3 regions of the Ammoniphilus oxalaticus genome follow, and region 3 is predicted to be linked to each of the others. Evidence: riboswitches for the same ligand, from Rfam matches in the RefSeq annotation. Region 3 holds a riboswitch; each other region holds the start of a gene.

Region 1 (4,237 bases), on a different contig from region 3:
TGGCAGAGATACCTTTAGTTTGAACCATGCAACTCTGCGCAATGCTGGATAAAATAGACTTTTTCTTATTTTAGGGTCTCCCTTGGAATCAAGCCCATCCTTTGTTTGACTTCAATCATTTTCTGTTCCGCATATTCTGCAGCTTTTTCAGCGCCGGCTAACAAAACACGATCCAATTCATCTGATTCAATCCATTCTTGATACCGTTGTTGCATCGGTTCTAGCAGGGACACAACCGCATCAGCGACATCACTTTTGAACGCGCCATAACCAATACCGTCGTATTGCGATTCCAATTGCTCGATTGTTTGGTTAGAAGCGAGCGCGTAAATCGTCAGCAAGTTACTAATTGCTGGTTTTTCCTGTTCATCAAAACGGATCTGATTTTCCGAATCGGTTACCGCTCGCTTCACTTTGCGGACAATTTTCTTTGGTTCATCCAACAAAGAGATAAAGCTACCTTCATTCGGATTACTTTTGCTCATCTTTTTACTGGGGTCATCCAACGACATGATTCTTCCGCCCACTTTCGGAATGATCGGCTCTGGGATCGTGAACGTCTCGCCAAATCGTCCATTAAACCGCTGAGCCAAATCGCGCGTTAACTCCAAATGCTGTTTTTGATCGTCTCCAACCGGAACATGTGTCGCGTCGTAAAGTAAAATATCAGCGGCCATCAACGCTGGATATGTAAATAAAGAGGCGTTTACGGCGGCTTTTCCTTCCGACTTGTCTTTAAATTGGGTCATCCTCTCCAGCTCACCCATGTAAGCCGTACATTGCATCAACCAGCCTAACTCCGCATGCTCTTTTACATGCGATTGAACCATTAACGTTGCTTTCTGCGGATCAATGCCCGCCGCTAAAAACATAGCCGCTAACGAACGAACATTTTGTCGCAATAATTCTGGCTCCTGCGGCACCGTAATCGCATGCAAATCGACTACGCAAAAAATACAATCGCCCTCATCTTGTAGTTCAACAAACTGTTTCATCGCGCCGATATAGTTGCCCAGTGTGAGCAACCCGCTCGGCTGAATACCTGAGAATATTTTCTTTTTAGACATATGACTCACGCCTCCATTATTTCCTGGGTAAGAATACTCATTTAACAAGGTTAAGTAAACAAAAAGATCCTCCATCCGCAAGGGACGAAGGACCGTGGTGCCACCCTTATTATTTGATTACATATCAAACCATAATCAAATATCTTAAGTTCTCTTCGATAACGTGAAGATCATCTCGCCAAAGCCTATTTCCGCAGCGGTTTCGGTTTGGAGCTCAGAAGTCCATTCGCGGAACGCCCTGTATCAGTTTCCACCACCCACTGACTCTCTATAAACAGAAACGATCCCTACTCTTCTTCTTCATAGCCGTGTATTTATCTTTTTTTTATTTTACGCGAATCTAACCTCTTTTTGCAAGCCATGCGGTTTTAACGATTATTCGACAGACGCCTGTTTCAACACATGGGACGCAGCTTGCAAAGCTTGCTCCAAATCTTGCTGAAGATCGTGGGCGCTCTCGATTCCCGTTGAAATACGCAGCAAGCGATCACACACACCGACTCTTTGGCGAATCTCCTCTGGAATATCCGCATGCGTTTGTACCGCAGGGTACGTCATCAAACTTTCAACCCCGCCTAAACTTTCCGCAAAAGAAATTAACTTTAAATTTTTCAAAATCGGGGCAACCATTGCCGCGTCTTTAACTCGGAACGAGATCATCCCGCCAACACCCGCATAAAGCACATCTTCGACGAACGAATGACCTTCCAAGAAGGAAACCAACTGCTTCGCGTTCTCTGTATGCTTTTCCATTCGTAACGACAACGTTTTCATACCGCGAATTAACAACCAACTATCCATAGGCGACAACACGGCTCCGCTCGTGTTTTGCTGAAAGGCCATTTCTTCCGATAGCTCCTTGCCTTTTGTGACGACTAAGCCTGCTAGCACATCGTTATGGCCGCCTAGGTACTTGGTGGCGCTGTGCAACACGATGTCCGCCCCTTGTTCGATTGGCCTTTGGTAATATGGCGTCAAAAACGTGTTGTCCACAATCGTTAATGCCCCATGCTCTTTCGCCACCGCAGCTATGCTTTCCGTATCAACTGTGATCATCATCGGGTTGCTCGGTGTCTCGATAAACACGGCAGCCGTTTCTGGACGAAGGTGATCGCGTAAATCCGCGCCATCGCGAATGTCGTGGTAACTACACGTAATTCCAAATCGTCGCCAGACTTGTTCAAACAAACGGTAAGATCCGCCGTATAAGTCATGCGTAGCGATGATATGATCCCCCGGCTTAAATAGGCCAAACAAAATTTGAATTGCCGCCATTCCCGAACTAAACGCAAACCCTTGATCACCGCCTTCAATTTCAGCGATCGCCTCTTCCAAAACAACGCGCGTTGGGTTTTTCGTGCGTATGTAATCAAAGCCGGTGCTTTCACCTAATCCTGGGTGCAAATACGCCGTTGAAAAAGTGACAGGAAAGCTAATCGCCCCTGTTTTCTTTTCTTTGCGATTACCGATCTGAGCTAAAATCGTTTCTAAATCCACTTTATGTCCTCCCCCTATGCCATCTATCGCTATTTTGCTTAACTACAAACTAAAAAGCTCCTTTCATCTGATGAAAGGAGCTGGGTTTACATCGCAGTTCCCTTATCTCTCAAAATGAACTTCATTTTGTCGGAATTAGCACCGTGCCATAACAAACGTTGCGAAGCGTTCATTAGGTCGGTTGCCGGGCATCATCGGGCCAGTCCCTCCACCTTCTCTTGATAAGAGCATTCACTTGTTAACTTGTTGATCACAGTTATTATATGTAACAATCCGTTTTATGTCAAACTAAGCTGATCACCTTGATATGTATTGTTTTTCCACCCTTTTACCGAATAACCATAAGGCTGCAATTAACAAAGCGATAAACAGTAGTTTCCATGGTTCGCGCAACATCGCGGGCAAATCCGCCCCGATAAAGGAGATAATAAAAATCATGACTCCTTTGCCAAGTAAAGTCGCCCAAAAATACGTGTGAAACGGCAATCTCGATAATGCGGCTAGCACATTGATTAAACTGGACGGAGAAAAAGGGAAGCATCGTAACAGAAAAAGCACGGAAAAACCACGGTTCTCAAACCAACTCGTCGTTTTCACGATCGTTCGGTATTTCCTGAAAAAGAGATGCGTTCGTGTGCCTCTTAACTTTCTAACAAGCCAAAAGACAAGGATCGATCCTGCGCAAGCGCCAAGCCAGGTAAACAAAAATCCTTTCCATAGGCCAAACGCCGCGGCGCTTCCCGTTGCAATTGCGATCAGTGGAAGAGCGGGGATAAAGGCTTCGATGACGGGTAATAAAAAGGCCACGATCACGCCTAAGCGTTGATAAGCTTCAATCCATTGTAAAATATCTTCAACGTCAAGATTCATGATGCGCTCGCTACCCTTCCTTTTATAGTTGAGTCAGTTGACCAAAGGTTGTCCTTCCTGTAATTTAGACTAAAAATGAGGATCTGGTGGTTTATATGAAAAAATGGGTTCTATCTGGTTTATTCTATTTTATCTTTATTTCAATCATTGGCGTTGTAGCGCGGCTAAAAATGTTCCTGCCGTTTCTGCCAAAGATCCCCTTCATGCATCTTGTCCATGCCCATTCCCACGTCGCCTTTCTAGGTTGGGTTTATTTTATTTTAGCTGCCTTTCTAATCCAATATACAATGACCGCTTCGATGTGGAACAGCAGAAGACTTCATTTTCTATATTACGCGCTCCACTTTTCCGTGTCAGGCATGCTCATCTCTTTTTGTTTGCAAGGATATGGACTGTTTTCCATCTTATTTTCTAGTTTGCATATTTTTATATCCTATTATTTTGCTTATCTTTACTTTACAAATCAGCGACAATCGATTCCGCCCGTCGTTAAACTGTTTTTTCATACAGGCATTCTCTTAAATGTACTGTCATCGATTGGCCCCTGGGGCATCGCTGCCATTGGAATGATGGGCAAGAACACTGCGGACTTATTTGATCTGTTATTATATTTTTATCTCCATTTTCAATATAACGGTTCGTTTACTTTTATTATTTTTGGCTTGTGTTACTTATTTATGAATCGGCAGTCTACGACTGTCTTTTACTTATTATTAGCTAGTGTTTTCCCTGCTTATTTTATATCAATCATGTGGCTGCCGTTGCCTAACGCGCTTGAAACCATCGGAATGAGCGTTGGAGGC
Region 2 (4,237 bases), on a different contig from region 3:
TATGTGCGTGATGAAAGGGAGCGGATCAGGATCCAAGCGATTGAAAGCAACCACCCGATTCGTCGCGTCGCTCGTATTGGAATCAGATTGCCTTTGTCTGTCGGAGCATCGGGCAAAGCGCTAGTTGCATTTTCCGATTTAGAAACTCAAAATTATATCTTAAGAGATCCAGGTTGGCCGGAGTTGGTTGATTTGAACCGGTATCGCCAACAACTGGAGCGGATCAGTCGCGATGGCTATGCGACGAGTCTGGAAGAACGGGAATCAGGAACGAGCGCTGTTGCGGCTCCGATTTTTGATCGTCACAGGCAACTGCTCGGGGTCTTATCTGTTTCAGGACCAGTTTCTCGTCTAACAGAGGAAAAAATGCGAGAAATCGCTCCGATTGTGATGGATGCGGCAATGAGAATGGGGAGAATGACATTGATCCGACAATAGCGAACAATTTCTTACACAAGTGTTATCCACTATCTGACATAATTCTCGCAACATCTTTGCTAGAATAGATTTAGAATCTTCTGGAAAGGATGAGTAGTTTGGCGGAACAGTGGTACTCCTTAAAAGATATGGCAAAGGAATTGAATACGACGTGGCAAAGTGTTCGTAGCTGGAAGGATCAGTTTTACCAGTTTGTTCCGATGGATATCGAGGGAAAACAGGTTCGGTTTAAAAAGGACGCATTAGTTGTTTTTCAATTTATACAAGAAGCAAGGGATAATGGCTTAGATCAACATGATATTCGTGAAGGATTAGGCGAAAAATTTGGACAAGCTGAGCATTCTTTAATCCAAGCCGGCATCTCGGTCGGGGATCTTGCGATAGATTCCAAAATGATTGAGGAGATGAAGCAAACGATAGAATTACTACAACATGAAATTGCGGATTTAAAAACAAGGATGCAAGAGGTTGAAATCGCAAAACGGGATCAAGAACTGATGGATAATCTCGGTAAGATTCGAGAAGAGAGAGAGAAGAAGAAAAAAGGAATCTGGTCTCGGGTCATGAACTTTACTTTATAAAAAGCGCGATTGATGAAAGGGGCTGCCAATGGGTAGTCCTTTTTTAATCACGTTTGGAATGGTATTAATGCATATGAGAGGCGGGTTATAATCTTAAATATTTTCGTATAGCTATCGAATGTTGTTGATCGGTCATTTTATCTAAAAAGGAGATTTAATTTTAATAGTGTTGTATGTTTGAAGAAGCGGTTGGGAACATGCCGAAAATAGCATAAATTTAATTTTGTCCAGGTCCGAATCCGTGTCTAGTTTTTCGAGAAATTGGAACCAAGCGAGATAGCGGTCAACAAACCTTCTTGCGATCCATTGAAATGATTGGATCCAATTAGTAAATTTGAGTCCATCCTCTGAATCTCCAATCAGCTGTGGTGGGTGTTGGCGGACACAGAGATACGGGTATTTAGAGTGGATTAGGATCGTTTGTTTCGGATCGGGGTTGACGTGGGCTAAAGCATGAATGATTTTATGCCGCCAGAAATAAGCAGTAGAATAGCAGATATCTACATCTGAAGATGAAAAAGCCAATGTTTGTTTGCAAATAAGGCTATAGATAAATTGAATCCATTTATAAGGTGAATGGGTGTAGTGTAGAGGGGTATTGGTTAAATCATTAAAAGTTCTACAGCACTCCTTGCATTTGTAGCGTTGGCGATCACGGTATTTCCCGTAACGAACAACTGTTACGCTTGCGCAATGCGGACATTTGTGTTGTTGTTTTTGCTTAAAAATAATGAGTTGATTGAGGACATGTCTGCAAGTTTCTTCTTTTTTAAAACGATTAAAATGCTGTTGGAGACGTTCGAGGCGGACATTTTGATTGACAAAAAAGTCGCGTTTTTGAAGCATGTGGAATCCTCCTTTTAACCCAATAGGGAACACCTGTTCCTATCTTAACTTAAACAAGTTAGTTTGTCCATCCACAAATTTAAATAACTATGGAAATAAAGAGCTGCGCGCCAATCTCTTCTTTTTCATCAACAACATTCCATAACTATGTCTGCTGCCCCCCTGATCCCCGTCTATCTTTTTTCCAGCAGCGCACCGAACTGTTTCGAACATCGTTATATTGACAATATATATTTTCAATGATAGTGTACTACTAACAATTAAACTTGACTTATCTAGAGAGGTGGAGGGACTGGCCCTTTGAAGCCCAGCAACCGTTAGGATACTAGCAGGTGCTAATTCCAGCAGAACGACGGTCGAAGGTTCTGAAAGATAAGAAGACGTAGACAAATCACTCCTTCTTATACGAAGGAGTTTTTTATTTGTAAACCGTTAAAAACAGACAGTACTAGCATTGTATCTGGTACACTATGTAAAAAGACAGATTACAATGAGTAGGTGGAGGGAGTGGAAGGAATTGTCTGAGCAAAGTTTGAAGCGACAGATGGAGAAAAAGATCTTAATTCTTGATGGGGCGATGGGGACAATGCTTCAGCAAGCGAATCTCACCGAGGAGGATTTCGGTGGAGAAGAGCTAGATGGCTGTAACGAGAACCTTAATATCACCCGTCCGGATGTTATTTTACAGATCCACAAAGAGTATTTGGCAGCGGGCGCAGACATCATCTCAACGAATACATTCGGATCAGCAACGGTTGTTTTAGCTGAATATGATCTTGAAGAATATGATGAGGAAATTAATATAGCCGCGGCTCGAATTGCGAGAGAAGCGGTTGACGCATACTCGACGCCAGAGTGGCCACGTTTTGTTGCGGGCGCGATGGGTCCGACGACGAAAACGTTATCTGTAACGGGCGGCGTTACTTTTGATGAATTGGTTGAATCGTACCGATCACAGGCCAGGGCTCTAATTCAAGGCGGGGTAGACCTCTTGCTGCTTGAAACGGCTCAAGATATGTTGAACGTTAAAGCAGCCAGCATCGGGATTAAAGAATCATTCAAAGAACTTGAAAAAGAACTGCCTGTGATGATCTCGGGGACGATCGAGCCGATGGGAACAACGCTTGCGGGGCAAAACATCGAAGCGTTTTATATTTCGTTAGAACATTTAAAACCGCTTTCCGTTGGTCTAAACTGCGCTACAGGTCCGGAGTTCATGCGAGACCATATCCGAACCGTTTCCGAATTGGCCCAGTGTGGGGTGAGCTGTTATCCGAACGCGGGGTTGCCTGACGAAAACGGGCATTACCACGAATCACCGGAAGCGCTGGCAACCAAGTTGGCGGATTTTGCAAAACAAGGTTGGTTGAATATCGCCGGTGGCTGTTGCGGTACAACGCCAGAACACATTCGGGTATTAGCTGAAAAATTAAAGGATTACAAACCGAGGACGGAAGCTGAACCGCACGGTCATGTTGTGTCAGGAATCGAACCGGTTTATTTGGAAGAGGACAACCGACCGTTGTTTGTCGGGGAGCGAACGAACGTGATCGGCTCTAGAAAGTTTAAAAACTTAATTAAAGAAGAAAAGTACGAGGAAGCTTCCGAGATTGCTCGCGGCCAAGTTCGAAAAGGGGCTCATATTATCGACGTTTGTTTAGCGGACCCTGATCGAGACGAAGCGGAAGATATGAGTAAGTTTTTGGACTATGTCGTTAAAAAGGTGAAAGTCCCGCTGATGATTGACTCAACTGACCACGAAGTAATTGAACTTGCTTTGAAATTTTCACAAGGAAAAGCGATCATCAACTCGATTAACCTGGAAGACGGGGAGGAGCGCTTTGAACAGGTAGCCCCGTTGGTTAAAACCTATGGAGCGGCCGTTGTTGTTGGAACGATCGATGAAACGGGGATGGCGGTGACGCGTGAGCGTAAGTTGGAAGTGGCGCAGCGTTCCTACGATCTGTTGGTGAATAAGTACGGTCTCGATCCGCGTGACCTTATTTTTGACCCGCTCGTTTTCCCAGTTGGAACAGGTGATGAGTCGTACATTGGATCAGCGAAAGAAACCGTCGAAGGGATTCGAATGATCAAAGAGGCCATGCCTGAATGTCAAACGATCTTAGGTGTGAGCAACGTGTCATTTGGTCTGCCGCCTGCTGGTCGCGAAGTGCTAAACGCGATCTATTTGTACCACTGTACAAGAGCGGGATTGGATTATGCTATCGTTAATACCGAGAAACTCGAGCGGTTTGCTTCGATACCGGCGGAAGAGCGTCAAATGTCAGAAGAGCTTTTGTTTGACACAACGGACGAAACGCTTGCTACGTTTACTGCCTTCTACCGGGAAAAGAAGGTAGAGAAGAAAATAG
Region 3 (4,237 bases):
GTGGATAACTTGTTCATAACTTTTCCTCAACAAAATGTTACTTTTTTCGTGTTTGATAGACCATCACCGTGGATAAGTCTGTTTTTGCTTGTCGAAAATGGGCCGATTGTTGGATCGAGGCGGGCGTATCCGTGTGTTCAATCGCCTCAAATCCGAAAAACTCGAAAAAAGAAGTGGAGGGTGTTAGCAAATAAATTTCTTGTACCCCTTTTTGTACAGCAAATGCTAACAAAATTCTCACCAACTCCATTAATGCGTTTGCTTCGAGGTAGGTCGAATCGAGCGCCAGTGAACGGAGCAATCCGCGTTTTTCATCGCTTATTTCTAAGCCGGCTGTTCCGATAATCCGTCGCGGCTCCGTTTGTTCCACAACTAAAAAGTTTTCAATATGTTGCTCAATTCCTGTTGCGTTTAGTTTACCCTGTTCTAAAAGTTTCACTATCGCCGACACATCTTGTTTCGTTGCCATCCGTACCACACTATTGTTATTTAGCACGTTACTCGTCCCCCTCATTCTAGCTTTTCTATGATTTATATGTTCTAGAATGATAGTTATGCCAAAAAAGACAACGGTAAAATGCTAGTTTCGAGCGAGGTGATCTTCTTTTACCCCTTTTTTCGCTTGCAGAGCCAGCTCGACGGTCATTTCATAACGCATGAACGGTGTGATCAAATAGATTCCGTTAAAATAACGTTGCGCGGTTTCCAACAGTTCGAGGGCGATTTCGACTCCTTGTTTGCGGGCGTCATCCCCTTCAAACTTGGCCATGCGGGATCGCACTTCATCAGACAACTGAATGCCCGGCACTTCATTGTGCAAAAATTCGGCATTGCGATGACCTGTCAACGGCATGATCCCGACAAACATCGGCGCGTCTAAATGAGCGGTCGCTTCCGCTACTTGCGCAAACTGGTCGTGATCATACAGCGGTTGGCTCATGATGTAATCCGCCCCTGCCTCGAGCTTCTTCTCCAATCGTTCCACTGCTTTATGCAAATGACGCGTGTTTGGATTAAAAGCGGTTGCGACAGTAAAGGTCGAACGCTTTTTCAACTCTCTACCGGAGAAGCCGATTCCTTCATTAAGCTGTTTGATCATCCGAATCAATTCAAATGAGGTCATATCGTACACTGAGGAAGCCCCCGGTAAATCGCCGCACCGCGTCGGGTCTCCCGTAATCGCTAAGAGATGGTCAATCCCTAACGCGTGCAGTCCCATCAGGTGGGATTGCTGGCCGATTGAATTACGGTCACGGCAAGTCATGTGAACGAGTGGACGGACGCCAATTTTTTCTTTGACGATCGCCCCTAGCGCCATGTTGCTCATCCGCGTCATCGCTAGTGAATTATCCGCCATCGTGATCGCATCGACCCCTGCTTCTTTTAAGGCAGCCGCTCCATCTAAAAACGGTTCGAAGTCCAATTCCCGCGGCGGATCCAACTCGACAATCACCGTCGTTCGTTCGCGAGCCAATTGCGGGATCGTTTTTTCAGAACTGATCTCTGGATACGGAATCACAACACGATCCGGTCGCAACGCTCGTTCGTTCACTTGCACCCGTTGCGGCTCTTTTCCTTTTAGGCGTTTGGCGACAGCGGAGATATGCTCAGGCGTTGTCCCGCAACACCCGCCGATAATGCGGATACCCAGTTCAACCAATTTTTCAGCGCTTTCCGCAAAATATTCAGGCGAAGACTCATATTCGTATTTTCCGTCCACATAGGCGGGCAAACCCGCGTTGGGATAAGCCGATAATAAGGTCCCTTCAGGTAAGTTCAACTTTTCAAAAGAACGGATTAGGTTCGCGGGTCCATTGTAACAGTTTAGCCCAACGACACTCGCTCCCGCCTCCAAAAGTCGACCAAAAGCTTCATCTAACGGATAACCATCCAATGTGCGAGTCAGGTCCTGGACCGATAGTTGGCAGAGGACGGGAATCGAGCTTACCCGCTTAATCGCTTCGATCGCGATGATCGCTTCTTCCACGTTGCAAAACGTTTCAAGCATGATTCCATCCAACGATTCCTTTAGCAAACTATTGATTTGTTCATCGTAGGCATACTGTAGTTTTTCGCGATCAAAATTGGTTTTTCTGCCGCCTAAAATGCCGCCGACCGCGCCAACAATGTACGCTTCATCGCCAATCGCTTCTCTTGCCAACTGGACCGCGGCCCGATTAATGGCCTCAACTTGATCCTCTAACCCGTACTTTGATAACGTTTCACGGTTCGCTCCGTACGTATTTGTTTCTATTAAAGTAGCGCCGGCCGCAAGATAACTCGCGTGAATTTCTCGAATTAAATCCGGGCGGGTCAAATTCCACTCTTCCCCGCACGCGCCAACAGGCACGCCATAACCATGAAGCAACGTTCCCATCGCTCCGTCTCCAATGAGTATGTTTTTCTGTATATACTGTAACAGATGATCCTTCACGTTCTCGCTCCCCCTCTGCCATCTTCCAAATAAATAGACCTTCTACGCTTTGCAAAAAAAGGTAGAAGGTCTCTCGTCATCCATCTCTATCTCGTTATACTGAGTTCCTCCTTATTTCTCAGATGATCGGATCGCCACCTGCAGGAATTAGCACCCTCTTTAGGAATTGTTATTGGTCCTAACGGGTTGCCGGGTTTCATAGGGCCAGTCCCTCCACCTGCTCCGAATAAGAAAATCGATTTCAATTTTATTTCCACTATATAAGGTTAGTTAATGATATGATACATGGGCTCTTTTCATTCTGTCAATCTTTTTAGATTAGCCGAAAATGCTTTTCCATAGTTTTTGGAAGATTTCAAACAAGAAAAACTTAACCTGAACTTGCGGCGCGCCATCGCCCCCGTCTGCTAACTCGTGGTTCCCCTGCTCGTCCTTTTTGACGGCATCGCCTGTCGTAATATCCACAAAGCATAACGGCGGGAACAACACACACCACCAATTTTGACCGCGCCCTTCACCAACCGTCACCCGCAACGCTTCATAATCGCCAGCCGGATAAACGTATTGTCCGTACATTTTTGTCGGAAAAGGAACGACGCCTAATTCTACGTTACTCTCATATGTGAACCCGCTGTCAGCCACCGTTTGTTCCACGATTTCTTCCAACGCGGGAAGCTCTGCATGCATCTTTTGTCTCGCCTGCTCTAGTGAATCTAGCTCTTCCACTTGATCGGCAAGGTAGTTATTGATGTTGTCGCGAATCTTTCTTTTTAAAATTTGATCTTGAGGAGCATCGCTGTTGGCAATGATCCGCAAGCGAATCGACTGTTCAGGAACCCCATCGCCTGAAAATAAAGCCGCAACCGATTTTTGATTTTCCCAACTCATAACTAAGATCATTACTGAAAATAAAACCAAGCTTACTTTTCTCATGCCCTTCGTAATCCCCTCTCTTTTCTATCTCCTTAGCAAACAGTCTCGACAGAAAAGAGTTTTTTTAAACCCAATTTTCTATTTTTAGAATTGTTTGGGCAATTTAGGGGCAAACCGAGTAGGCCGTGATACGGTTCGGTATGGGGCGGGGCAGCTCAAAAGAGGCTGCGGCTTTTACTAGCGAGTGTTGGGGGTGGGGACGTGCAGTAGCCTCTTAATTTACGGATTCTGCTGGCCTCGGTGAGTACCCCCTTTTACTAAACAGTGTTGGGGGCGCGATTTCGAACCCCTGATTAAGGTAATCTGCAAACACTTTTACTAACGAGTGTTGGGGGTCAATTCAGGCAGCCCCGTAGTTAAATTCTTTTTTTCGAAGGCGCCTGTGGCCGTAGTTCCGCAAAATAATAAAGGATAAGCGCTACTGAAAGCAGCGATGTACCATATGGATAGAGAATCGGAAATAGGTAGGTCGGGTAACCTTGTGTAATTTGGGAGCGGTAACCGATTCTCCCATCATGCGCCCCTGAAAGATTTACGGCTTTGACCATGACCGCCTCCTGGCGAAGGGCCCGCAACGAATACTGCCGCTCAATCAACAAGCCTGTTTCATTAAACGTTCGAATGCGCCACAAGCGGGGCGCTGTTTGTTGAACTACAATTAATTCAGCTTGTCCCGAATTTTGATCCGTTTTCATTACGAACCCAACATTTTTATAACGCAGGTTGAGCGCTGGCTCTGGACCGATTACCTCGCTCGGCCACCGTTCTATGCGATGATCCACAATACGATCATTGATTTCTAAAGTATGATCGTGGTCCCTCGTTAAATCCTCTTTTATAACCAACTTCTGATCATGGAAGCGATACGAT

What was found. Region 3 has a riboswitch for S-adenosylmethionine ahead of BEP19_RS14055 (bifunctional homocysteine S-methyltransferase/methylenetetrahydrofolate reductase). Riboswitches for the same ligand answer to the same signal wherever they lie in the genome.
Region 1: another riboswitch for S-adenosylmethionine. It lies ahead of BEP19_RS00285 (aminotransferase class I/II-fold pyridoxal phosphate-dependent enzyme); the one in region 3 lies ahead of BEP19_RS14055 (bifunctional homocysteine S-methyltransferase/methylenetetrahydrofolate reductase).
Region 2: another riboswitch for S-adenosylmethionine. It lies ahead of metH (methionine synthase); the one in region 3 lies ahead of BEP19_RS14055 (bifunctional homocysteine S-methyltransferase/methylenetetrahydrofolate reductase).

Annotation. Positions count from the first base shown of each region.
Region 1 covers NZ_MCHY01000001.1:53,077-57,313, reverse strand. The annotation lists gene trpS (tryptophan--tRNA ligase) at 66-1,067, opposite strand; T-box leader at 1,145-1,380, opposite strand; gene BEP19_RS00285 (aminotransferase class I/II-fold pyridoxal phosphate-dependent enzyme) at 1,443-2,564, opposite strand; SAM riboswitch class I at 2,664-2,792, opposite strand; gene BEP19_RS00280 (TVP38/TMEM64 family protein) at 2,862-3,434, opposite strand; gene BEP19_RS00275 (hypothetical protein) at 3,530-4,237, shown strand, end outside.
Region 2 covers NZ_MCHY01000011.1:103,898-108,134, reverse strand. The annotation lists gene BEP19_RS15735 (IclR family transcriptional regulator) at 1-438, shown strand, start outside; gene BEP19_RS15730 (MerR family transcriptional regulator) at 537-1,019, shown strand; partial or broken gene BEP19_RS18295 (transposase) at 1,595-1,865, opposite strand; SAM riboswitch class I at 2,134-2,244, shown strand; gene metH (methionine synthase) at 2,410-4,237, shown strand, end outside.
Region 3 covers NZ_MCHY01000009.1:529,744-533,980, reverse strand. The annotation lists gene BEP19_RS14060 (GNAT family N-acetyltransferase) at 38-496, opposite strand; gene BEP19_RS14055 (bifunctional homocysteine S-methyltransferase/methylenetetrahydrofolate reductase) at 581-2,434, opposite strand; SAM riboswitch class I at 2,543-2,667, opposite strand; gene spoIIR (stage II sporulation protein R) at 2,753-3,367, opposite strand; gene BEP19_RS14045 (hypothetical protein) at 3,724-4,237, opposite strand, start outside.